Regions from separate parts of the Williamsia sp. Y721 genome, predicted to be linked through region 1. Evidence: riboswitches for the same ligand, from Rfam matches in the RefSeq annotation. Region 1 holds a riboswitch; each other region holds the start of a gene.
The links. A riboswitch is a leader RNA that binds a small molecule or an ion and turns the genes downstream of it on or off. The one in region 1 is predicted to bind S-adenosylmethionine.
Positions count from the first base shown of each region.

Region 2: another riboswitch for S-adenosylmethionine. It lies ahead of AC56PL_RS19935 (LLM class flavin-dependent oxidoreductase); the one in region 1 lies ahead of AC56PL_RS22585 (bifunctional o-acetylhomoserine/o-acetylserine sulfhydrylase).
Region 3: another riboswitch for S-adenosylmethionine. It lies ahead of solA (N-methyl-L-tryptophan oxidase); the one in region 1 lies ahead of AC56PL_RS22585 (bifunctional o-acetylhomoserine/o-acetylserine sulfhydrylase).

Region 1 covers NZ_JCASNH010000004.1:660,403-668,164, forward strand. Annotated here, with positions in the region: gene metX (homoserine O-acetyltransferase MetX) at 1-823, opposite strand, end outside; gene AC56PL_RS22585 (bifunctional o-acetylhomoserine/o-acetylserine sulfhydrylase) at 825-2,141, opposite strand; SAM riboswitch class IV at 2,198-2,307, opposite strand; gene AC56PL_RS22590 (cutinase family protein) at 2,557-4,083, shown strand; gene AC56PL_RS22595 (NADP-dependent isocitrate dehydrogenase) at 4,284-5,507, shown strand; gene AC56PL_RS22600 (MFS transporter) at 5,709-6,926, shown strand; gene AC56PL_RS22605 (exodeoxyribonuclease III) at 6,938-7,744, shown strand.
Region 2 covers NZ_JCASNH010000004.1:89,577-97,338, forward strand. Annotated here, with positions in the region: gene AC56PL_RS19900 (flavin-containing monooxygenase) at 1-439, shown strand, start outside; gene AC56PL_RS19905 (carboxymuconolactone decarboxylase family protein) at 532-1,128, shown strand; gene AC56PL_RS19910 (sigma-70 family RNA polymerase sigma factor) at 1,053-2,030, opposite strand; gene AC56PL_RS19915 (maleylacetate reductase) at 2,030-3,118, opposite strand; gene AC56PL_RS19920 (pirin family protein) at 3,144-3,917, opposite strand; gene AC56PL_RS19925 (VOC family protein) at 3,962-4,474, opposite strand; gene AC56PL_RS19930 (MarR family transcriptional regulator) at 4,610-5,074, shown strand; SAM riboswitch class I at 5,381-5,475, shown strand; partial or broken gene AC56PL_RS19935 (LLM class flavin-dependent oxidoreductase) at 5,508-6,574, shown strand; gene AC56PL_RS19940 (LLM class flavin-dependent oxidoreductase) at 6,659-7,762, shown strand, end outside.
Region 3 covers NZ_JCASNH010000006.1:107,638-115,399, forward strand. Annotated here, with positions in the region: gene AC56PL_RS26735 (aminotransferase class V-fold PLP-dependent enzyme) at 1-1,040, opposite strand, end outside; SAM riboswitch class IV at 1,129-1,241, opposite strand; SAM riboswitch class IV at 1,433-1,550, shown strand; gene AC56PL_RS26740 (hypothetical protein) at 1,551-1,793, opposite strand; gene solA (N-methyl-L-tryptophan oxidase) at 1,797-2,924, shown strand; gene AC56PL_RS26750 (glutathione S-transferase C-terminal domain-containing protein) at 2,927-3,829, shown strand; gene AC56PL_RS26755 (LLM class flavin-dependent oxidoreductase) at 3,838-5,013, shown strand; gene AC56PL_RS26760 (GNAT family N-acetyltransferase) at 4,998-5,714, shown strand; gene AC56PL_RS26765 (ANTAR domain-containing protein) at 5,978-6,724, shown strand; gene AC56PL_RS26770 (DsbA family protein) at 7,020-7,679, opposite strand; gene AC56PL_RS26775 (alpha/beta hydrolase-fold protein) at 7,754-7,762, opposite strand, start outside.

The DNA of each region.
Region 1 (7,762 bases):
GGTGTTCGAGGTAGCTCTGCACCGCGTAACGGCCGCCGTGTAACGGATCTTCTTGTCCCTGAGGGAGATTGGCGAACCTCTGGTCGAGTTCGGGTTCGCTGCGGTAGTACATGTGCGCGATGCGGCGGGCAATGCCAAGACCTGACGTGGGTGTCCGACCACTACCGTGATAGTCGCCGTTCTGCCAGTTGGCATCGGCCTTGATTGCCGCGATCTGTGTTGTCTGCGTACCGATTTGGTCAGCTGATGCGCGAGCGCCGACGGCCAGGATCAAGCCGCTCCGCACTCGCTGCGGGTAGCCGATGACCCATTCCAGAGCGCGGGCGCCACCCATCGAGCCGCCGATGACGGCTGCGACGGAATCGATCTGCAGTGCGTCGAGCAGTGCGACCTCGGCGCGGACCTGATCGAGAACGGTGATGGTGGGGAAACGTGAACCCCACACCTGACCTTCGGAATCCAGTGATGCCGGGCCGGTGGAACCGCCGCATCCGCCGAGGACATTTGCCGAGATGACACACCACTCGTCGGTGTCGACCGCGGCGCCCGGACCGATCAGCCCATCCCACCAACCGGGGGTGGGCTGATCAGGACCGACGGGTCCGGTTGCGTGGGAGTCGCCGGTCAGGGCATGCAGTGCCAGAACAACGTTGTCGCGGGTGGGCGAGAGTGTGCCCCAGCGCTGAAACGCCAGGGTCACATTCTCGATCTGTCCGCCGTTGTCCAGCGAAATCGGGCCGACCGACACACTGGTCAGCTGCCCATCAGGCAGGAATTCCCAGTCCGGATGAGTTCGTGGTGGCGTGTGCGGGTCGATACTCACCTCACTTGGCCGCAGCGAAGCCTGCATCGAGGTCGGCGATGATGTCGACGATGTTCTCGATGCCGACAGCCAACCGGACCAGTCCGGGGGTCACGCCTGCGGCCAGCTGCTCTTCGGCGATCAGCTGGGAGTGGGTGGTCGAGGCGGGATGGATGACCAGCGAGCGCACATCACCGATGTTGGCGACATGGCTGTGCAGGACCAGTGCGTCGACGAACCTCTTGCCTGCGTCCACGCCGCCGGCGATCTCGAAGCCGATGATCGCGCCCTGGCCACGCGGGGCCAATTCCTGGCCTCGCTTGTACCAGCGCGAGGATTCGAGTCCGGCGTATGCCACCGACTCCACCTGCGGGTGCTCCTCCAGGTACTTGGCCACTTTCTGGGCGTTCGACACGTGGCGCTCGATCCGCAGGCTGAGGGTTTCCAGGCCCTGGGCGATGAGGAAGGCGTTGAACGGCGAGATGGCGGCACCGGTATCGCGCAACCACTGCACGCGGGCCTTGAGGGCGTAGGCCGGAGCACCGAGGTCGGCGAAGATCGCACCGTGGTAGCTCGGGTCCGGGGTGGTGAATCCGGGGAACAGGTCCACACCGTCACGCTGGCCGCGCCAGTCGAAGGTGCCACCGTCGACGATCACGCCTCCGATCGCGGTGCCATGTCCACCAAGGTATTTCGTGGCCGAATGCACCACGATGTCGGCGCCGTGCTCCAGCGGGTTGATCAGGTACGGGGTGGCGACGGTGTTGTCGACGATCAGTGGCAGGCCGGCCTCGTGGGCAACGGCGGAGATGCCGGGGAGGTCGAGGATCTCGTTGTTCGGGTTCGAGATGGTCTCACCGAACAGGGCGCGGGTGTTGGGCTGGATGGCCGCGCGCCAGCTGTCGAGGTCTTCCGGGTCATCAACGAAACTGACCTGGATGCCGAGCTTGGGAAGCGTGTAGTGGAAGAGGTTGTACGTGCCGCCGTAGAGGCGGGGGCTCGACACCACATGACCGCCGTTTTCGACGATGTTCAGGATCGAATAGGTCTCGGCGGCCTGACCCGACGCGACGAGCAGAGCCGCCACGCCACCTTCGAGGGCTGCGATGCGCTGCTCGACGGCGTCCTGGGTGGGGTTCATGATGCGGGTGTAGATGTTGCCGGGCTCGGCCAGACCGAAGAGGTTGGCGGCGTGCTCGGTGTCGCGGAACGTGTACGACGTTGTCTGGTAGATCGGCAGGGCACGGGCGGAGGTTGCCGAATCCGGGCTCTGGCCAACATGGACCTGCTTGGTTTCAAAGCTCCAGTTGTCGGCCGGATTGACGTCGGTGTCAGACATGTAGGACTTCTCTTTCTTGGTCGTTAGACATCCAATTAGAGGGTCCGACCTTTCGGACCCCGCGCTTGCCGCGGCGAACCGCAACCTGGTCGTCACCCGGAGCACCCCACCGCGGTTGGAGGGTTGCCGGTCAGCTAGCCGGGGCTTGTCGCTGACACTCAGGACCTGGCCAAAAGGATATAACACGCGCTTCCTGTGCAAAAAAGCGTTCAGCGCAGGGAGATTCTGTGATTCGCCATCGTGTAGTCCGCTCTGTACTACGTTCACGCGATTGGTCATTGTCAATACCTGTCGTAACTTCAGTGCATCGCCTTGAATTGCCTGAGGCAGTTAGCAATTCGAAACAACTGGGGCTGCTGTGGGTGTTCAGACAAGGCGTGGTCGTGTTGTTTCGAAACGGACCAATCGGCGCGCGGTGGCGCTTGCCTCCGGTGCTGCGGCGGCGGCGCTGCCGGTGCTCGGTTTCCTCGGGAGCGCTCCGGGGCTCGCCGCCGAGTCAGCGCCGTATGACTGTGGTGACGGCGGAGTGTTCGTGGTGGCCGGCACCGATGATCCGAACCACCTGCACACCCGGGGCCTGGAGGCCAGGTACACCGACCAGGACTACGTGATCAACCGGGTCGACTACCCGGCGACCTTCTGGCCACTCGGTGCGCAGAGTTACGACGCGAACATCGAGACCGGAAAAGCCGCGCTCGCCCGGGACGTGGCGACCTATCAGGCCAACTGCCAGGACAAACCGGTTGTCATCGTCGGTTATTCACAGGGGGCCCGCATCGCCGGGGATGTACTGACCGACATCGCGGCGGGCAAGGCCGGCGGCGTGACCTCGGTCGGAGTGTCGGGTGAGCTCTATTCCGACCCACGGCGACGGGGCACGAACGCCGGTGCCGGAGCCGAGGTCAACCTCATCAACGCGTATCCGGGGGCGATACTCGACGGTTCGCGCGACGGCGACTTCGGCGACATTGCGGTGTACTCGGTCTGCATCGACGGCGACGCGATCTGTGACCTACCCGATCTGCGGCGAGATCCCATCGGGGCACTGGATGCGCTGGTGGGCTTCTTCGTCAAACACCAGAATTACGGCCCGATCATGGCGGCCGGGCCAGGTGCATCCGCCGGTACCGACGGCGTCACTGTCATCAAGGAGTCCGACGGTGCCGATGTGGTCTTCATCGCCGCCGATCCATCACTGACCATCGTGCTGGCACAGGTCGGGTTACCCAACCTGCTGCGCCCGGTGATCCTCGATTTTCCCTATGCCGAACTGGCGGTCATCCAGCCGATATCACGCGCGATCATGGGATTGCTGCCTGCGCTGCCGCAGCTCGGGCACGGCGCATATCTGACCGATCTATACGCGATCCGGGACGCGCTGTCCGGTGATCCGACTGCATGGGCCGCGATCTTCGGGAGCGCGGTCAGCGTCATCCGGTATCCGGAGAACTTCGTTCGGGACTGGATCGCGGTGATCGACGCCGTCCTCGACCACCGCGACCCGGACCTCGGGTTCATCGCGGCACCGACGGTGCGAGCCATGGCGGTTGCGGCATTCGGTGCGACCACCGAGGGAGGGGCGGGCCTGGACGATCGCACCACGGATATCGCCGATTCCGGCGATTCCGGCGAGGTGCTCGCCGCGCCGACCGTCGATCACGTGCAGACGCCTGTCGCCGCCGTTTCGGTGCCGGGCAGGCACCGGGCGCCGGAAGGCACCCCGTCGGCCGTGCGACCTGCTGATGTGTTCGCCGACGCCCCGGTGTGGAGCGGTCCGGCAACCTCGCAGCCGGACCTGGGTGTCGATGACGGCGGCCACGACGCCGCCGATTCCGCGGCAGATCAGGAGCCGGCTGTTTCGGCGCAACCGGTGTCCCAAGAGCCTGCCGCGTCCGATACAACGCTCGTTGACCTGTCCGCGGATCTCGCTTCCGCCCCGTGAGCCGGTCTCTGCGCCGACCCCCATGACCCGCCGGTGATGGGTATGCTGGCAAGCAGTACGCCCGTTATATTTGCATGTGCTCGGTGAGCGAGATACCTGCCCGCCGGACTAGGTTGAACATGTTTGGGTGCAGGCGCGCGCCGGCGCACGAGGCGGCGCCCGAAGCAGGGCCCACATCGTCGAGGAGGACGCGTAGCCATATGGGCAAGATCAAGGTCGAAGGAACGGTCGTAGAACTGGACGGGGACGAGATGACCCGCATCATCTGGCAGTTCATCAAAGAGAAGCTGATCCACCCCTACCTCGATCTGAACCTGGAGTATTACGACCTCGGCATCGAGGAACGTGACCGTACCGACGACCAGGTCACCATCGATTCGGCGTACGCCATCCTCGAACACGGTGTCGGCGTCAAGTGCGCCACCATCACCCCCGACGAAGCCCGGGTCGAAGAGTTCGGCCTGAAGAAGATGTGGCGCTCACCCAACGGCACCATTCGAAACATACTGGGCGGCACGATCTTCCGTGCTCCGATCATCATCTCCAACGTCCCGCGACTGGTCCCGGGGTGGACCAAGCCGGTCATCGTCGGTCGCCACGCGTTCGGTGACCAGTACCGTGCGACCGATTTCAAGGTTGCCACCGCGGGCAAGGTCACCATCACGTTCACCCCGGACGACGGCTCCGCGCCGATCGAGCACGAGATCGTTCAGATGCCCGAAGAGGGTGGCGTCGTGATGGGTATGTACAACTTCAACAAGTCCATCGAAGACTTCGCGCGGGCATCGCTGAACTACGGTCTGCAGCGCAACTACCCGGTGTACCTGTCGACCAAGAACACCATCCTCAAGGCCTATGACGGAGCGTTCAAAGACATCTTCCAGCATGTCTTCGACACCGAGTTCAAGGCTGAATTCGACGCTGCCGGAATCCATTACGAGCACCGGCTCATCGACGACATGGTGGCCTCCAGCCTCAAGTGGGAGGGTGGATATGTCTGGGCCTGCAAGAACTACGACGGCGATGTGCAGTCGGACACCGTGGCCCAGGGATACGGTTCGCTGGGCCTGATGACCTCTGTCCTGATGACACCGGATGGCAGCGTCTGCGAGGCGGAGGCCGCGCACGGCACCGTCACCCGGCACTTCCGTCAGCACCAGCAGGGCAAGCCGACCTCGACCAACCCGATCGCGTCGATCTTTGCGTGGACGCGCGGTCTCGATCATCGTGGCAAGCTCGACAACACCCCTGAGGTGCGTGAGTTCGCCCAGAAACTCGAGGACGTTGTCATCGAGACGGTCGAGAGCGGCAAGATGACCAAGGATCTCGCGCTCTTGGTCGGCGGCGACCAGGCGTACCAGACCACCGAGGAATTCCTTGGGGCACTTGATGAGAACCTCGAGGCGGCCATCAAGGCCGGCTGACCGGCCGAAAATCGCATCGGAATCCGCGGCGGACGTCGTTGGCGGATTGTCGTCCTGTGGGTCAATTCACGTCCGATCCCGGAATGACTCGTGACCTCTGCCGGTTGACACCGTAGCTACGCCGGTTGAAGAACCCCCAGCAGTATCGCCGTTGCCCCCGATCACCCCGATCACCCCCGATCGTCTTCGAGAGGTTCGAACATGTCCGCAGTCAGCACCGTCGCCCCCGAATCCTCGGGGGTGGTGCGGAACAGTAGACGGACCGCCATTCTGGCGTTGTCGCTCGGCGCGTTCGGCATCGGTACCACCGAGTTCGTCGCGATGGGGCTGCTGCCGGACATCGCCGATTCACTGGGAACCAGTGAACCGACGGCCGCGCACGTGATCTCCGCCTACGCGCTCGGTGTTGTGGTGGGCGCTCCTACAATTGCGGCACTGACCGCGCGAATGTCACGACGCACCTTGCTGATTGCGCTGATGGTCGCCTTCACCGTCGGCAATGTCGCCACCGTGTTCGCCCAGAACTACGGCATGTTGATGCTCGCCCGCTTCGTCGCCGGACTGCCCCACGGCGCCTACTTCGGTGTTGCAGCCCTCGTGGCCGCCCATTTGGCTGGTCGTGAGTCCCGGGCAAAGGCAGTGGGCCAGGTGATGATCGGACTGAGCGTTGCCAACGTTGTCGGAGTGCCTGCGGCGACATGGCTCGGTGGCGCGCTCGGCTGGCGGGCCGCGTTTGTGGTGGTGGCCGTGATCGGCTTGTTGACGATCGGGGCTCTGTTCAGATTCCTGCCGGCACTGTCGGACATGAAGATCACCAATCCGATGACCGAACTCGGCGCTCTGAAACGGCCGCAGGTGTGGTTCGCGCTCCTCATCGGCATCGTCGGATTCGGCGGGATGTTCGCGTTCTACACCTACATCAGCACCACGCTGACCAGTGTGTCGGGCGTCTCCGAATCCCTCGTCCCGTTTGCCCTGATGCTCTTCGGTCTGGGCATGGTGGCAGGCAACATCCTCGGTGGTGTGCTTGCCGATCGTGGTGTGGTCAAGGCGATACTCATCAGTCTGGTCTCCATCGTGATCGCACTGACCGGGTTTGCCCTGCTGGCGAGTAATCCGTGGGCCGCGCTGATCCTGACCTTCTTCATCGGATTGACCGGCGTTGCGCTGACCCCGGCGCTGCAGATCCGGCTGATGGATGTCGCCGAGGACGCGCAGACCCTGGCCGCGGCGTTGAACCACTCGGCACTGAACATCGCCAATGCTGGTGGTGCGTGGATGGGCGGGCTGGTGATCGCGGCCGGATACGGATACCGGGCACCGTCGGTGCTCGGTGCCGGGCTGGCCATCGCCGGCCTCGCGGTCCTCGGGCTGGCGGTGCTGTACGCCCGCAAATTCGCTGTCACAGGACGCACGTAGGCTCGCCCGACGTGACCACAATCGTGACGACGATCAACGTAAACGGCATTCGCGCCGCTGTGAAGCACCGCTCGGAGCGCAATCTGGGGCTGATCCCGTGGCTGCGTGAAACCACCACCGACCATGTCCTGCTCCAGGAGACCAGGGCCACCGAGGAGCAGGTCGTCGAGGCGCTGGCCCCGGCGCTGGACGACGGTTGGTTCCTGAGCCTGCACGAGTCGTCGGTGAAGGGCCATTCAGGGGTGGCGATCCTCTCCCGCACCAAGCCGGACAAGGTTCGCAAAGGTTTCGGCAGCGATGAGTTCGACGACACCGGGCGCTATATCGAAGCAGATTTCGGAACGCTGACCGTGGCCAGTCTGTATCTACCCAAGGGCGCCGGTGACGGTCCCAAGCGCGAGGCGAAGTTCCGTTTTCTCGACGAGTTCGGAGCGCACCTGGGCGCACTCGGCCGGAAGCGCCGGGGTGTGGTGGTCGGCGGCGACTGGAACATCGCACCCACCGCCCTGGATCTGAAGAACGCCAAGGGCAACGTGAAGAACCCCGGCTTCCTGCCGGAAGAACGCGCGTGGGTGGCCGGGGTACTGGAGACCGGATGGCGTGACGTCGCCCGTGATCTCGCCGGTGAGGTCGCCGGGCCGTACTCGTGGTGGAGCTGGCGCGGCAAGGCATTCGACAACGACTCGGGCTGGCGGATCGACTATCAGCTGGCCAACAAGACGATGGCCGCCACGGCGACGAAGTCCTGGGTCGATCGTGCCGGTGCCTACGATCTGCGGTGGTCAGACCATGCGCCGGTCACCGTGGAGTACGCCTGAGAGGCGTGCCGCCCGGAG
Region 2 (7,762 bases), 570 kb from region 1:
CGGGGTCGACGGGGAACGGCTCTCGGAGCACTGGCAGGCCGGAATGGTGTCGTATGCGTCCACGGCCATCAGCGGATACCCCAACATGTTCGTACTCGACGGACCGAACGCGGCGCTGGGCCACAATTCGGCGATCTACATGATCGAAACCCAGATCGACTATGTGCTCGGCGCCCTGGATCACCTCAACGACAGCGGAACCCGGGCGGTGGAGGTGACGGCCGCCGCCGAACAGGCCTACACCCGGGAGATCGACGAACGCAGTGCGTCGACGGTGTGGCTCAGCGGTTGCAGCAGCTGGTACCTCGATCCGACCAGTCGCCGGCTCACGCTGCTCTGGCCCGGAACCGGCCGCTCGTTCCGGGAGCGGAACGGAACCTTCGACCCGTATCACTACGAGCGGTTGTGGGCGCCGGACTCGGTCGACCTCCCGGTTTGAGTAGTCTTCCGCGGATCTGTCACGTTTTCGCCTGCTATCTCGTCTACCCCATAGAGGCGCACATCGCGCCCCACAGAGTGGGAGGAACAGACATGGCACGCGTACCAGCAGTGGCACCTCGAGACGCTGGATTGATCGTCAAGGGGGTATATCGATACGCCGAGCGCCGGTTGGGGTCGGTGCCCGAACCCTTTGCCGTCCTGGCACATCATCGGGGTTTGTTCACGGCATCGGCGATACACGAGACCGCGGTGGAACGCGTATCGAAGGTATTGCCGCCGAACATCCGTGAGATCGCCGTATATCGGACGGCGTGGGTCGTCGGCTGCTCGTGGTGCGTCGACTTCGGCACCATGTTGCAGAAGCACGACGATCTGGACATCGATCGCCTCAGCCACATCGCGGACTACGAGACCTCACCGTTCTACAGCGACGACGAACGTGCCGCGATCGCCTATGCGGACGCGGTGACAGCGACGCCGCCCACGGTCACCGACGAGCAGGTGGACGACCTCCGCGAGCGGTTCGGAATGGACGGTCTGATCGAATTGAGCTATCACATCTCGCTGGAGAATCAGCGGGCACGAATGTATGCGGCGCTGGGTATCACCGATCAGGGATTCTCGACCGATTCCTGTCGGGTGCCCTGGGCGACCGGTGACTCTGCCTCTGGCGCCGACCGGAGTTGACCGGCGTCGATCGCGGCCAGCTTGGCGGGATCGGCGATGTCGTAGACGGACAACACTCGGCCATCACGGACGACAAAGCTGATGACGCGCGCAGGTGAGGCGCGGCGGTCTCCCTCGTCCGTCCAGCCGGCGGAGTAGGTTCCCAGTTCACCGTTGACCCGTACCGGAATCTGCAGGTTGAGCATGTCGGGTCCGTACCGGCGGAGGAGCCCGAAGAGGAATCTGGCGACACCGACCGCGCCGCGAATCGGTTTGACCGCGGTGGGCGCGGTGCGGTTGGCGTCGCCGACGATCATGGCGTCCGGATCCAGTGCAGCCAGGACCGCATCCATGTCGCCGTTTGCCATCGCCGCGACGAGCCTGCCGACGGCCTCGGCCTGTTGGGTGTCACTGACCGGGGCCGGTACGTCGGCGGCGGTCCGGCGAGCGCGCGAGGCGAGCTGGCGTGCCGACGCGGTCGTGGAGCCGAGGATGTCGGCGACATCGGCAAAGGGAACGCCGAATCCGTCGTGGAGGACGAAGGCCACCCGCATGGCCGGAGTGAGGGTTTCGAACAGCACCATGGCGGCGTACCGACTGTCCTCGGCGGCGATGACGGCGTGCAGCGGATCGCCGTATTCGGGTGCCAGGGCGATCGGAGTCACGATCGGTTCCGGAAGCCATTGCCCCACATAGCTTTCACGTTTGGCAGCCGCGGATTTGAGGCGGTCGAGGCAGATGCGACCGACCACGGTCGTCAGCCAGGCGCCGAGGTCGTCGATCGAGTCGTGGTCGGCCGCGTCGAGACGCAGCCAGGATTCCTGAACCGCGTCTTCGGCATCGCTGATGCTGCCGGTGATCCGATACGCCACCGACAACAGCCGGCTGCGCTGTTGTTCGAAATCTTCGCCCAGTGTTCCCATCACTGCATGGTAGGTCGGTCCGTCGAACCGACAGGTGGACGGTGGCCGAAGGTGGCATCGGTGAGGAGCTCGCCGATGCCGGCAGGCATGACCGGCCTGGGGTTCGGATACGGCGTGGCGGTGATCAATTCGACTGCGCGGGGGATGGATTCGGGGCCGAAACCCAGTTCGGAGAGAGATAGCGGCCCGCCGAGCCGCACCACCAGGTCGTAGACGCCTGCCGCGGCATCGGGCACACCCATGGCATTGGCGATGCGCTCCATCGTCTCCGGTGCGGCGGGGGTGTTGTAGGCCATGACATGCGACAGCACGACGGTATGCGTCGGCCCGTGGGGCAGGCCGAAACTGCCGCCCAGGGTGTGACAGAGCTTGTGGTGCAGGCCCATTCCGACAGATCCCAGGCAACTGCCGGCCAGCCAGGCGGCGCGGAGCAGGTCGGATCGGGCCTGTGCGTCGTGGAGATCGGCCGTCACACGGGGGAGTGCGTGGTTGATCGCGGTGACGGCGTCGAGTGCCATGAGGTCGGTGACCGGATTGGCGTCGGCCGAGTACAGGGCCTCGACCGCATGCGCCAGGGCATTGATCGAGCTGGTGAGTGTTATCGCGGTAGGCAGATCCATGGTCAGGTCGACGTCGTAGATGACGGTCTCGGGCAGGATGGCCGGCGAACTGCGTGTGGTCTTGACCCCGTCGATGGTTTCGCCGAGTACCGGCGTCACCTCGGAGCCGGCATAGGTGGTCGGAACGATGATCTGGTCGTATCCGCCGCGCACGGCCAGTGCCTTCGACAGTCCGGTTGCCGAACCACCGCCGATCGCCACCACACAGTCGACGTCTGCCGCTTCGGCCAGCCCCATCGCGCGCTCGGTGACCTCCAGCGGCGTGTGCACGACCGCGCCGTCGAAGCGCGCCACGAGCGCAGTGCCCAGCTGGTGCGTGAGCTCGGTGGCCAGGGACTCGAGCCGCGGCCCGGCGAGTAGCAGAACCCGACTGCCGCCGAGCCTGCCGACCTCGTCACCGACGGTGGCCAGGGTGCCGCTGCCGAACACGATCCGCGACGGCGGGCCGGGATCGGTGAAGGTTCGGATCGGGTCTGCCACGTGCCCGGCGCCTTCAGGCCGCTATCGCGGCATGCATTTCCCACACGATGACCTCGGCATCGGAGGTGGCGGTCAATTGTTGTCCGCCACCGCCGTGGACGCGGACCGCGTCGCCATCGCCGAGGTCCCCGACACTCTCCATCGCGACGTCGCCGCGCGGGACAAAGACGTGCAGTAGGGGAGCGTCGGGCAGTGTCAGCGGATGCTGTCCGGGGGACATCCTCGCCACGTGCATGGTGGCGTAACGGTTCTTGATGCGGATCGCCGAATGGTCGACGTACTGCGGCATGCCCGAGGCCACCGGAACGAATCCGCCGGACAACAACTCGTGGTCGATCTCCAGTTGTTCATAGCCCGGTGTGATGCCGGCTTCATCAGGGACGACCCACATCTGGACGAAGTGGACGGGATCGTGGGTCTGGTCGGCACTGTCTTGGCGCCAGACATCGTTCTTCTCCGAATGCATGATCCCGGTGCCTGCGCTCATCCGCTGTGCCAGGCCGGGGTAGATCACGCCGTTGTTTCCCATGGAGTCCTGGTGGACCAGGGAGCCCTGCAGAACCCAGGTGACGATCTCCATGTCCTGATGGGGATGGGTGTCGAAACCTTGCCGGGGCAGGACGATGTCGTCGTTGTTGACCATCAGCACACCGTGGTGGGTGTTGGCCGGGTCGTAGTGGGGGCCGAATGAGAAGGAATGTTTGGAGTCGAGCCAACCGGCGTTGGTCGTGAAGCGGCTGTCGGCACGGCGGACGTCGAAGCGGGTGGGAGGTGGTGCTGTGGTCATCAGTGGGGGCCTTTCGAATGGAGCGCTATCGCAAGAAAGCCGGTCTAGAGAACGTGAGAGCCGTACATCTCGCCGAGGGGATCGGCGATGAGTTCGAGGCGGGCCCCGTCGGGGTCGCGGAAGTACAGCGACACCTCGCTGTGCTCGATGAGTTCGACGCCTGCGTCGATCAGTTTGTCGCGCAGGTGTTTCCAGCGCTGCGGCTCGACACTGATCGCGACATGATGGAGCCCGCCGAGGACTTCCTGGTACGGGCCGACGTCGAGGCCGGGAAAGTCGAAGAACGCCAACAGGTTTTCGTTGCCGATGTCGAAGAAGAAGTGCGACGATCCGGGATAGTCGCGGTTCTCGATGAGTTCGGTCAGCGGGAACTCGAGCAGATCCTGGTAGAAGCGCACGGTCCGTTCGACGTCGCTGCTGACCAGTGCGGTGTGGTGCAGACCGCGCGCCGAGGAGGCGGGCCGGGATTCGGTAGGTGCCAGGTGTTTGGCGCGAATCGCCTCACGCTTGCCCGCATATTCCTGCAGGCGCTTCTCGTCGGTGTCGGCGGTGCTCATGGCCGGTCCTTTCGGTGCGGGGTCTTCATCCAGTGTGCGCTTCGAGTTGCCATAGGTAAATGGTTGCGTCGTCAACTATTTCGGTAGCGTACCGCAACTAGTTGCTTTGTCAACTACTTTGGTTATGCTCTAGCCGTGGAACCAACACAGTGGCTCAGTGAGGACGAGCAGCAGGCATGGCGCGCATACCTGGATGCCACCCGGTTGCTGCTGCGGACACTCGATCAGCAGCTGGCCCGGGATGCGGGTTTGTCGTTCACCGACTTCGAATTGCTGGTGATCCTGTCCGAGGCGCCGCAACGCCGACTGCGCATGCGGGATCTGGCTGATGCGATCACGACCACAAGAAGCGGCGCCACCAGGGCGATCGGTCGTCTGGTGGACGCCGGATGGGTGCGTCGCGTCGAATGCGAAGACGACAAACGCGGCATGATGGCGGAATTGACCGACGCCGGGATGCAGAAGCTGACGTCGGCGAGCCCCGGACATGTCGCCGAGGTGAGGCGAAACATGTTCGACCTGCTCAGTCCGAGCGACGTTGCCGTGTTGGGGCGAGCATTCGCCGAGACCCGCGAGCACCTACTGCAGGCGCCCGAGTAGGCGGCCCGTTCAGTCGACACCGTCAGCCCCGCGATCGTTGATGACGGGGGGTTTGAACCCGGCTGAATCTAATCGTGTACGCGGCGGGTGATCGTGACGCGTCGTGCTGCACGCCTGCGATCGCCGCGGGCAGGCCGGATCGCTCTGAAGGCTGTTGTGCTGCGGCAATGCTTCGGAAAGGTCCATCGGTCCGTTCGTCGGGGGAGCAGAGCATCCCTGGCCACGGCACCGAGGTGACTCACACCGTCTGTCGGGCAAGTTGATTCATCGTTTGACGCGTTATGGGCACCGGCCTACTGTGCACAAGGATCATCAAGAGCGACTGAGAGACCCGGCTCGCTGACGTCGCAGCAACCCCCCGCCTCGGCGGGTGCGGGTGCTACTGCCGGGACCGATGAAGGTTGTGTGTCATGCCATCAGTTCAGGAGTCCGGGTGAAGTTTCTGTTGATCAGTCTGATCACCCACACGCCTCACCCGTTGTCCGGCGAGACCGTGTCACCGGCGCAGCGGTTTCGAGAAGTGATCGACAACGCGGTTCTCGCAGAGGAATTGGGCTTCGACGGCTTCGGGGTCGGCGAGCGGCACGAGAGGCCGTTCATCTCCTCGTCGCCACCGGTGGTTCTCAGTAACATCGCCGCACGGACTTCGACGATCCACTGTTCACCGCGGTGACAACGCTCAGTCTGCTCGATCCGGTGCGGGCCTTCGAGGACTACTCGACCCTCGACAACCTCTCCGGTGGCCGACTGCAACTGATGATCGGCAAGGGCAACGGCACCGCGCAGGCCAAGCTGTTCCACGTCACCGAGGCCGACCAGTGGGAGCGCAACCGGGAAGGGTACGAACTCTTCCGACGGTTGTGGCAGGACGACACCGTCACCTGGACGGGCAAGTACCGACCATCGTTGACCGACGCGGAGGCGCTACCCCGTCCGCTGCAGAAAAAGATTCGCGTCTGGCACGGCAGCGCCACCAGCCGTGAATCAGTGGATCTGGCAGCGTTTTACGGGGATCCGCTGTTCTCGGCCAATGTCACCAACCCGATCGAACCCTATGCAGAATTGATCGATTACTACCGAGCGCGGTGGGCGGCATACGGGCACGATCCGGCCGATGCCCTCGTAGGTGCGGGATCAGCCGGGTACTACGCCACCAAGAACTCGCAGGATGCGATCAACACATACCGCCCGATCTTCGATGCCACCGTGGCCAGACTCGGGTCATTCGGTCTGCCGCTGGTGTTTCCGACCCTCGAAGACGCCATCGAACGCAGCTCGCTGCTGCTCGGGAGCCCGCAGCAGGTGATCGACAAAGTGTTGCGGTATCACGAGAAATTCGGCCATGAGGTCATGCATCTGCACGCTGATGCCAGCGGCCTCACCGACTCCCAGCATCGCGATTCCCTCAAACTCTTCCAGTCCGAGATCGCCCCGGTGCTCAGGCGTGAGATCCCGAGTCGCCCAATCTCCACACCCGCCGCGTTGGAGGTGCTGTCATGACTGCTTCGACCCGGGTCCCGCCGTCGATGCATGTCGGCAGGCGCACCTTCGCTCGCTTCATCTAATTCATCGAAAAGGACAAACATGCCAGTAGAGTTCCTGGGGATCGCTGCCACGAATGACGGCACCGAGATCCATCCTCGTACCACCGCCAGTTCGTTCGACCGGGAGTACACGCTCAAACTCGCTCGTGCACACGAGGATTTCGGGTGGGACCGGATCCTGTTCGCCTATGGTGCCGGTACGCCTGAACCCGCGGCGGCCGCTTCGTACATCGCGAGCAATCTCGAACGCATCGAGATCCTGCTGGCGCACCGTCCCAATGTCTCGTATCCGACATTCGCCGCCAAGACCTTCGCGACACTCGACCAGATCTCCGGGGGCCGGGTGACGGTGCACTTCATCACCGGTGGCAACGACACCGAACAGCAGCGGGAGGGTGACTTCCTGTCGAAAGACCAACGGTACGAACGCACCCGGGAGTACATCCAGATCGTCAAGAAGGCGTGGACCAGTCGCGAACCGTTCGACCACGACGGCACCTACTACCGGTTCAACGACTTCGTCTCCGATGTCTTCCCGGTTGCGCAGCCTCGGCCAGACATCTCCTTCGGTGGGTCGTCGGCGGCGGCCTATGCGGTCGGCGGCGCCGAGGCCGACATCTATGCGCTGTGGGGTGAACCCCTCGAGAACACGGCCGAGCAGATCGCGTCGATCACCGCGTCCGCGAAGGCTGCAGGTCGTGCGGATCGCCCGCGGCTACAGGTCGCGTTCCGGCCGATCATCGCGCCGACCGACGAATTGGCCTGGCAGAAGGCGGAATCGATACTCGGTCAGCTCAATGCCCGTGCGGCCGGTGCCGCCCAGTTCCCACGCGGATTCTCCCTGACATCGCCTCAGAACGCCGGTTCCCAACGTCTGCTCGAGATCGCTGATTCAGTCGACCGTTTCGGAGCCGCGGGATGGACGGCGACGTCCAAGGCAACCGGGGGCGGCGGAAATTCCAATGCGCTGGTCGGCTCTCCGGAGACGGTGGCGGCCGCGCTGCTCGAATACCACGACCTCGGGATCGAGATCCTCTCGGCCCGCGGCTACGACCTGCTCGACGACGCGATCGACTTCGGCCGGTATGTGATTCCGATCGTTCGTGAGGAAGTCGCAAAGCGCGACAGAAACATCCAGGGTGTG
Region 3 (7,762 bases), on a different contig from region 1:
AGATGGGCTGCCACCTCGGCGGCCCGATGTCCGTCGACGACAAAGCTGACCACACCAACGGCATCGGTGCTGTCGGTGAAGATCTTCAGGGCATGCACGCCCGGGATCTCGGCCAGACCATCGCGCAACCGGTCGGTCAGTGATGTTTCATGGGAAACAACGGCCTCCCCAAGGGATTCGATTTCGACGCAGGCCGCCGCGAGCGCAGCCGCACCCAAGACGTTGGGCGAACCACCTTCATGACGGGCGGGCGCGGGCGCCCACTTCACGTCCTGCTCGGTGACGTTGAGCACCGCGCCACCACCGGCGAGATACGGGTCGGCGGCATCAAGCCAATCCCTCAGTCCGACAAGCACTCCGGCCCCGAAGGGCGCGTAGGTCTTGTGTCCCGAGAATGCCAGGTAGTCGATGCCGCAGGCAGTGATGTCCACCCTGCGGTGCGGAACCAACTGCGCGCCGTCGACAGCGATCCGAGCACCGTTGCGGTGCGCAAGATCTGCCAGTTCACTGACCGGCAAGATCTCACCGGTGACGTTCGACGCACCGGTGACCGCCAGCAACACCGCACCGGTCTCTTTGAGTGCGGTCTCCACACGGACGATCGTCGCGGCCAGCGTATTCGCAGCACGGACGACGTGAACATCACTCCACGGCAACAAATTTGAATGATGTTCCAGATCGAGGACGACGACTTTTCCCGGCACGCAGCGAGCCAGGAGGTTCAGCGAATCTGTGGTGTTCCGCGTGAAGATCAGGCAGTGCTGCTCGCCGGCACCGACAAAGTCAGCGACCTGCGCTCGGGCGGTCTCGTACGCCCGCGTCGTCACCTGCGATGCGTAGCCCGCGCCCCGGTGCACACTCGAGTAGGTCGGTAGTAGTCGCGTTATCGCATCGACCACGCTGCACAATGCCGGCGCACTCGCCGCGTAGTCGAAGTTGACGTATCGCGTGGTCGAGCCATCCCTCAGTGGGGCCTGGGTGTCCGAACCCTCTATCGCTGCAAGAGCATTCAGGTTTCGGTTCAGTGTTGCAGTGCTCATATCTCACACCAGCTTCCGGTGTCAGGGATCCCGCACGCACCAAGTTTCGAACCTGCAGATGGAGCAGTTCGGAACTCGGACGGTGGGAGGTCCGCGCTTGCCTGTTCGGGTTCGAACAGGCCAGGTCTTCACCCGGAGCACCCCGCCGCGATGGAGGGTTGCTGACCAGCAAGCCGGGGCTATGCGCTGGTACTCGTGACCGACGACGACGCTAACAGACTTCTTCGGCGTCGTCCATACCCATGTGCTTTAACTTCTCGGCGATCGAAACTCCGCGCATCCATCGGATTTGGGCAGCAGCGTGCGTATGGTTCTGTCCAACAGTTGAAATCCCCTGGCCCGGACACGCACATACGGTGCCCGGATTCGCCTGGTGGACAACAACTGCCCTGTGTCAACGAGTATCAGCGCCAAGTTCCAGCTTGCTGGTCGGCAACCCTCCACCGCGGCGGGGTGCCCTGGATGAAAGACACGGTCCCAGCCTTCACCGGCATGGGACAAGCGCGGGTTTCACGCAAGCGAGCCCGAAGAGATTCCCGGGAGCTTGATGACCTTGTTCAACGCACCACGCGGTCGAATCCTGAGCATCTGCCGGGCCCATTGCATGTGCAGCAGTTTCAGATGTTTCAGGTCGTCGAAACCGGCACTGCGGAAGTGTTTTTCACCAATCCTCGAAGCGAGGACACCAGGGCCCCTGTTGGCGTCGATACCAAGAATCGAGGGGCTCACCGAACACAACAGAATCGAGGTCACGATATGAGTTCCGTCAAGGTCGACACCGTGGTTGTCGGTGGTGGCGCGATGGGTTCGGCCGCCGCCTGGCAACTGGCGCGCCGGGGTGTCGAGACCGTGCTGCTCGAACGATTCACCCCCGGCCACGCCAACGGCGCCTCACATGGCGCCTCCCGCATCTTCCGCACCTCCTACGCCGAGCGCACCTACGTCGCGCTCGCGAGGGAAGCGGAAGGACTCTGGGCCGACCTCGAAGCCGAGTCCGGGACGCAACTGCTCACCGTCACCGGCGGCGTCGATCAGGGATGGACTCCGTACCTGTCCCAGATCGCAGATACCCTCGCCGACCTCGGACTCGTCCATCATTGGCTCGAGCCCGACGAGGCCTCGCAGCGCTGGCCCGGAATCAGATTCGACGGCCGCGCGTTGTACTACCCCAACAGCGGGCGACTACATGCAGACAACGCTGTCAGCGCACAACGCGGCGCAGCAGCTCTCGGTGCAGAGGTTCGACACGAATCGCAGGTGATCTCGATCGACGTCACAGACGAGAACTCGGTCACCGTGCGCACCGATGACCAGGAGTACGTGGCCCGACGTGTGGTGGTGGCGGCAGGCGCCTGGGCGACGAAGCTGTTGTCGGGAATCGCACCGCTGCCACAGATCACCGTCACCCAAGAGCAACCCGCACACTTCGTACCGCGTGACCAGGACGCCGAATGGCCCAGCTTCGGGATCTTGCATGACCCGGACGGACCGAACGCGCCCGAATTCGGTGGTGTGTACGGCTTGTCTTCGGGTGCCGAAGGCATCAAGGTCGGCTTCCATGGAACCGGACCCGTCGTCGACCCCGACCACCGCGATTTCACGGCGGAACCACGGCAGCTCAAGGCCCTGCAGGAGTACGTCCGTCATTGGGTGCCCGGCGTCGATGCCGACGCACTGACCCCGATCAGCTGCACGTACGCGACCACGCCCGACTCCAACTTCGTCATCGACCGCCGCGGTCCGGTCGCGGTCGCCGCCGGATTCTCCGGACACGGCTTCAAGTTCGTGCCCGCCATCGGCCGCCTCCTCGCCGACCTCACCGCCGACAAAGATGCCCCCGAGTTGTTCTCATTCCGTTCCCACTCCGCAGAAAAGGTTGTCTAGCCATGTCGAACTTCGCCAGCCCAGCCGATACCGAGACTAACGGCGAGTACACGATCACTCGCGAACCGGACGACACCCGACCGGTGTATCGATTCGCCGGACGTATCAGCAGCGACGGATCCACGCCGTACCCGGCTGTCTCTGATCGCTATCACGTCTATTCCGGCTGGTTCTGCCCGTGGGCTCAGCGGGTCACGCTGGTCATCGAGCTGGCCCGCCTCACCGATGCGATCAGTGTCAGCTACGTCGACGGTGCCCGCGATGCCCGCGGGTGGGCATTCCGCGAAACCCACGGCCCCGACCCGGTGAACGGCTTCACCCTGTTACGCGATGCCTACGACGCCACCGAACCCGGCTTCGATGGCCACGTGTCGGTCCCCACCCTGTGGGATCGCGAGACGAAGCAGGTGGTGAGCAACACGTTCGACACGCTCGACGCCGATCTCGCGACGCAGTATCGCCGTCAGGTCACCGGCGAGTTCGACCTCTACCCAGAGGACCTGCGCCCGCAGATCGACGAGTTGGAAGCCTGGTTGCGAGCCACGGTCAACAGCACCGCACACGTGGCGACCGGAACCGGTTCGGCCGCGCAGGAAGCCGCGACCACTGTGTATCAGGCATATTCAGAACTCGACAGCCGCCTCGCGGGGAGTCGATACCTCTTGGGCGACAACGTGACTCTGGCCGACGTCCGGCTCTGGGTGACGCTTGTTCGGCACGATGCTGCGGCGGCCAGGGCCGGTACCCGGCGTCTTGCCGACTTCCCGAATCTGTGGCGCTATGCCCGAGACCTGTACTCATTGGACGCATTTCGCGCCACCACCGATTTCGCGTCGTTCGGGGGTTCGGACGCCGTAGCCGGTGAATGGCAGTCGCCGATCACGTCGTCCGCAGCAGCTCACTAGGAGTTCCCATGGCCCCGCCCATCCCCCTGTCGGTTCTCGACCTTCTGCCCCGTTCCAGCGGGTCGGACAACACCACCGCAATACGCAACGCCATCGACCTGGTCCAGCGCGCCGAACAATTCGGATACGCCCGCTACTGGTTTGCCGAACACCACACGAATCCGGGGGTCATCGGTTCGTCGCCCGCTATCGAGATCGCACTGATCGCAGGGTCCACCTCGACCATCCGGTTGGGTTCAGCCGGAGTGCAATTCGGCCATCGGACGCCGCTGGCGACGGTCGAGGAGTTCGGCCTGATCAACACCCTGTACCCGGGTCGCCTCGACCTCGGTATCGGACGATCCATATCTCGCCCCGCCCCGGAAACGGCAACGGGATCGGAATCGGTGACCGAAGTCGCGGCAAAGAATTATCTGTCGGCTCGCGGCGGCGGCGCCCACACCGAAGACACGTACACACCCAATGGTCTACTCCTGCCGAAGATCTACAACATCGCCGGCGCGTTTGCGAGTAAGTCCATCACCCACCTACTCGATCTGCTCCAGCAACCCGGCGCGTACGCCTCGACCTATGACGAGCAGATCTCTGCTGTCCTCGCCCTTCTCGACGACACATATGTCAGCCCACAAGGTCTTCCCGCGCATGCCACCCCGGGAGATGGTGCTGACGTGCAGGTCTGGATCCTCGGCGCCTCTGGTGGATCCAGCGCCGCCGTCGCAGGGTCGAAGGGCCTGCGCTTTGTTGCCAGTTACCACCACAGCCCGAGTACGGTCATCGACGCCGTCGACGCCTACCTGGCAGCATTCCAACCGTCGGCGGATGTCCCGGAACCGTATATTGCCGTATCGGTGGATGCGGTGATCGCCGAAACCGACGACGAAGCAGCCGAACTGGCCAGTGGATACGCACCCTGGGTCCGCAGCATCCGGCGCGGCGAAGGTGCGATCCCGTTCCCGAGTCCGGCGCAGGCAGCTGCGATGGAATGGACCGACGACGACCGCGAACTGGTCCGCGACCGGGTGCTGACGCAATTTGTCGGATCGCCGTCCACCGTTGCCGACAAACTCGAGATCCTCCGGGACGCCACCGGCGCCGCCGAGCTCTCGATCACTACCATCACACACGACCACGCGGCGCGGGTGCGCTCGTACGAACTCATCGCAAAGGAATGGTTCAGCCGGTGACAGCTCAGACCACACCGGACACCGGCGTACTCGATAATGCCATGTGGGAGAGCCTAATCGGCGCCCATCTGCACCTGAGCGAGGGCACCACCCGCGCTCGCCGCTACCTCCCGACGATCTCCCCGTTTGTCGGGGTCGGCGATCTGAGCGATCCGCAGACGTGGACTGATCTCGCCGAGTTGATCGGCCCCGGACAAGAAGTCGCGCTGCCGGTCGAGGTGACCGACCTACCCGATGGCTGGGAGGTTGCCATGAGCGGCCCGGGCGTCCAGATGGTTGCCACCGACACGCTGAAGCCGAGGCCCGAACCCGAGGCAATCCAGCTCGGCGCCGACGATGTCCCCGACATGCTCGCATTGATCGACCGCACCAAGCCCGGGCCCTTCAGCCCCGAAACATACCGACTCGGAACATATCTCGGGATCCGGCGCGAGGGCCGGCTCATCGCGATGGCCGGCGAGCGCCTCCATCCACCGGGATGGACAGAGATCAGCGCCGTCTGTACCGACGCCGAGTTCCGCGGCGAAGGTCTGGCCACCCGCCTGGTACTCGCTGTCGCCCACGGCATCTACGCCCGCGGTGAGACTCCGTTCCTCCAGGCTGCGGCCGACAACACCAACGCCATCGAGCTCTACAAACACCTGGGCTTCCGCCTGCGAACCAACATCACCTTCACGGTCGTGCGCTCCCCCGGCAACTGATCAAGGCATCGAACACCCGCCGACACAAGCGTCTGGGCTGTCGACGGGGGCCGGCTGTACGATCCTTGTCGGGGTACTGTCCAGCTCCAAGCGGTCACCCTGTGACCGCTGACAAATGATGACGTGGAGGTTCCTCTGGAACGGGGGCTCCCACGTCGTCGGGCTTCACGGTATCCGGCGCCTTGTGGCGGCGGATTTGTTTGGGGCAGGGGCCTACCGACCTGAACTTCACCACCCTGCAAGAGGCGTAATGGAGTGAGCAGATGGACAGTCCACAAGATCATGTCGAGTCCGGCATTCATGACCAGATCGCGCAAATGGCACGCGATCTGCATGGGTCGCGGGATCACCCGATAACCGCAGATCAGGTACTCCAGGAGGTTACCGAGGCATCGGTGGCGCTGCTACCGAGTGTTTCTCATGCCGGGATCACCTTGATCAGGAAGTCCGACCCCGGCAGCGAAGCCGTACTCGAATCAGTTCTGGCCAGTGGTCCGGTTCCCGCGCAGGCCGACGCGTTGCAGCACGAGCATGGTGAAGGCCCCGCGCTCGACGCGATTTGGGAGCAGTACACAGTTCGGATCAACAATGTCGAGACGGAACAGCGATGGCCGAAACTGATGCCGGCTCTGTACCACCAAACTCCGATTCGATCGGTCCTATCACTTCAGCTCTATACCAAGGGACACGAACTCGGAGCTCTCACCCTCTATGCCGAGGTTGCGGATGCGTTCGACGCCGACACCGAAGACCTCGCAGTCGACCTCGCCACGCACGCTGCCATCGCTTTGGCCGCTGCCCGCAAGGGCAAGCAGTTTCGCAGCGCACTCGCCTCGCGGGACATCATCGGCCAGGCCAAGGGCCTGATCATGGAACGCTATGACCTCCATGCGGTGCAGGCCTTCGCGCTCTTACGCAAGCTCTCGCAAGATTCCAACATCCGCGTCGTCGACGTAGCTGCCCGGCTGGTGGAGCAAGACCATCCATTGCCGTTCGGGGTGACCGAGTAGGTCTGCCGTCCTGGTATCTGCCGGGAGAAGCTGCACCATCACTGTCACGGGTTTTGTGCGCGGGGCTAAAGGTTTGCGATTCGGCGCGCTGGGTAGTCAATCGGCAGGTCGGGGTTTTAGCCCCAGGTTCCGATTTAGATATCCTGGTTAAGCAGGAGCCGGGGTGTCGCTTGGGGGCCGAGTGAGCCGAGTTTCAACGACTGCTGAATCAACTTCCGTCGAAACGACGCATACTCCGTCCACACATGCTCCGGCTTCGGGGTCACCCACGAGTTCGAACGGGCTGAGTGAGGGTTCAGACATTGCTGGACTCCTCGGCCTGAACCTTGTCGAGAACACCGGTGAACGTCTCCGCCGACTGCGCGCCGGACACGCCGTACTTGCCGTTGATGACAAAGAACGGGACACCGGTAATGCCGTAGGCCCGGGCCTGATTGATGTCGGCGTCCACAGCCTCGGCGTATTCACCTGATTCCAGGATCGCCAGCACGGCGTCCCGGTCGAGTCCCACGTCGGCGGCGAGGTCGGCGAGTTCCTCACTGCGGCCCACGTGGCGGCCCTGCTCGAAGTACGCCCTGAACAACCTCTCCGCGTACTCCAGTTGCTTGCCCTGAGCCTTGGCGTAGTGCAGCACCTGATGCGCCTTGAGAGTTTTGGTCTGCAGGACGGAGTCGAAGTCGAAGTCCAGGCCCACCTCGGCGGCGATCCCGGTCACATTGCCGAGCATCTGCTTCACCTGATCAGCGGGCATCCCCTTCTTCTCGACCAGGTAATCGACCGAGGACCCGGCAAAGTCTTCCGGGGTATCCGGCGACAACTCATAGCTGTGGTAAGTCACCTCGACGTCGTCGCGACCCGCGAACCCGGCCAGACCGGCCTCGAACTTCCGTTTACCGATGTAGCACCAGGGGCAAGCGATGTCGGACCAGATGTCGACGGTGATAGGGGTAGGCATTCACGTTTCAACAACCGCTGTGTGCAAGCCATTCCCCGCGCACGTGCCGACCAGCCCACCATCCGAGGTGCGCGTCACGCACC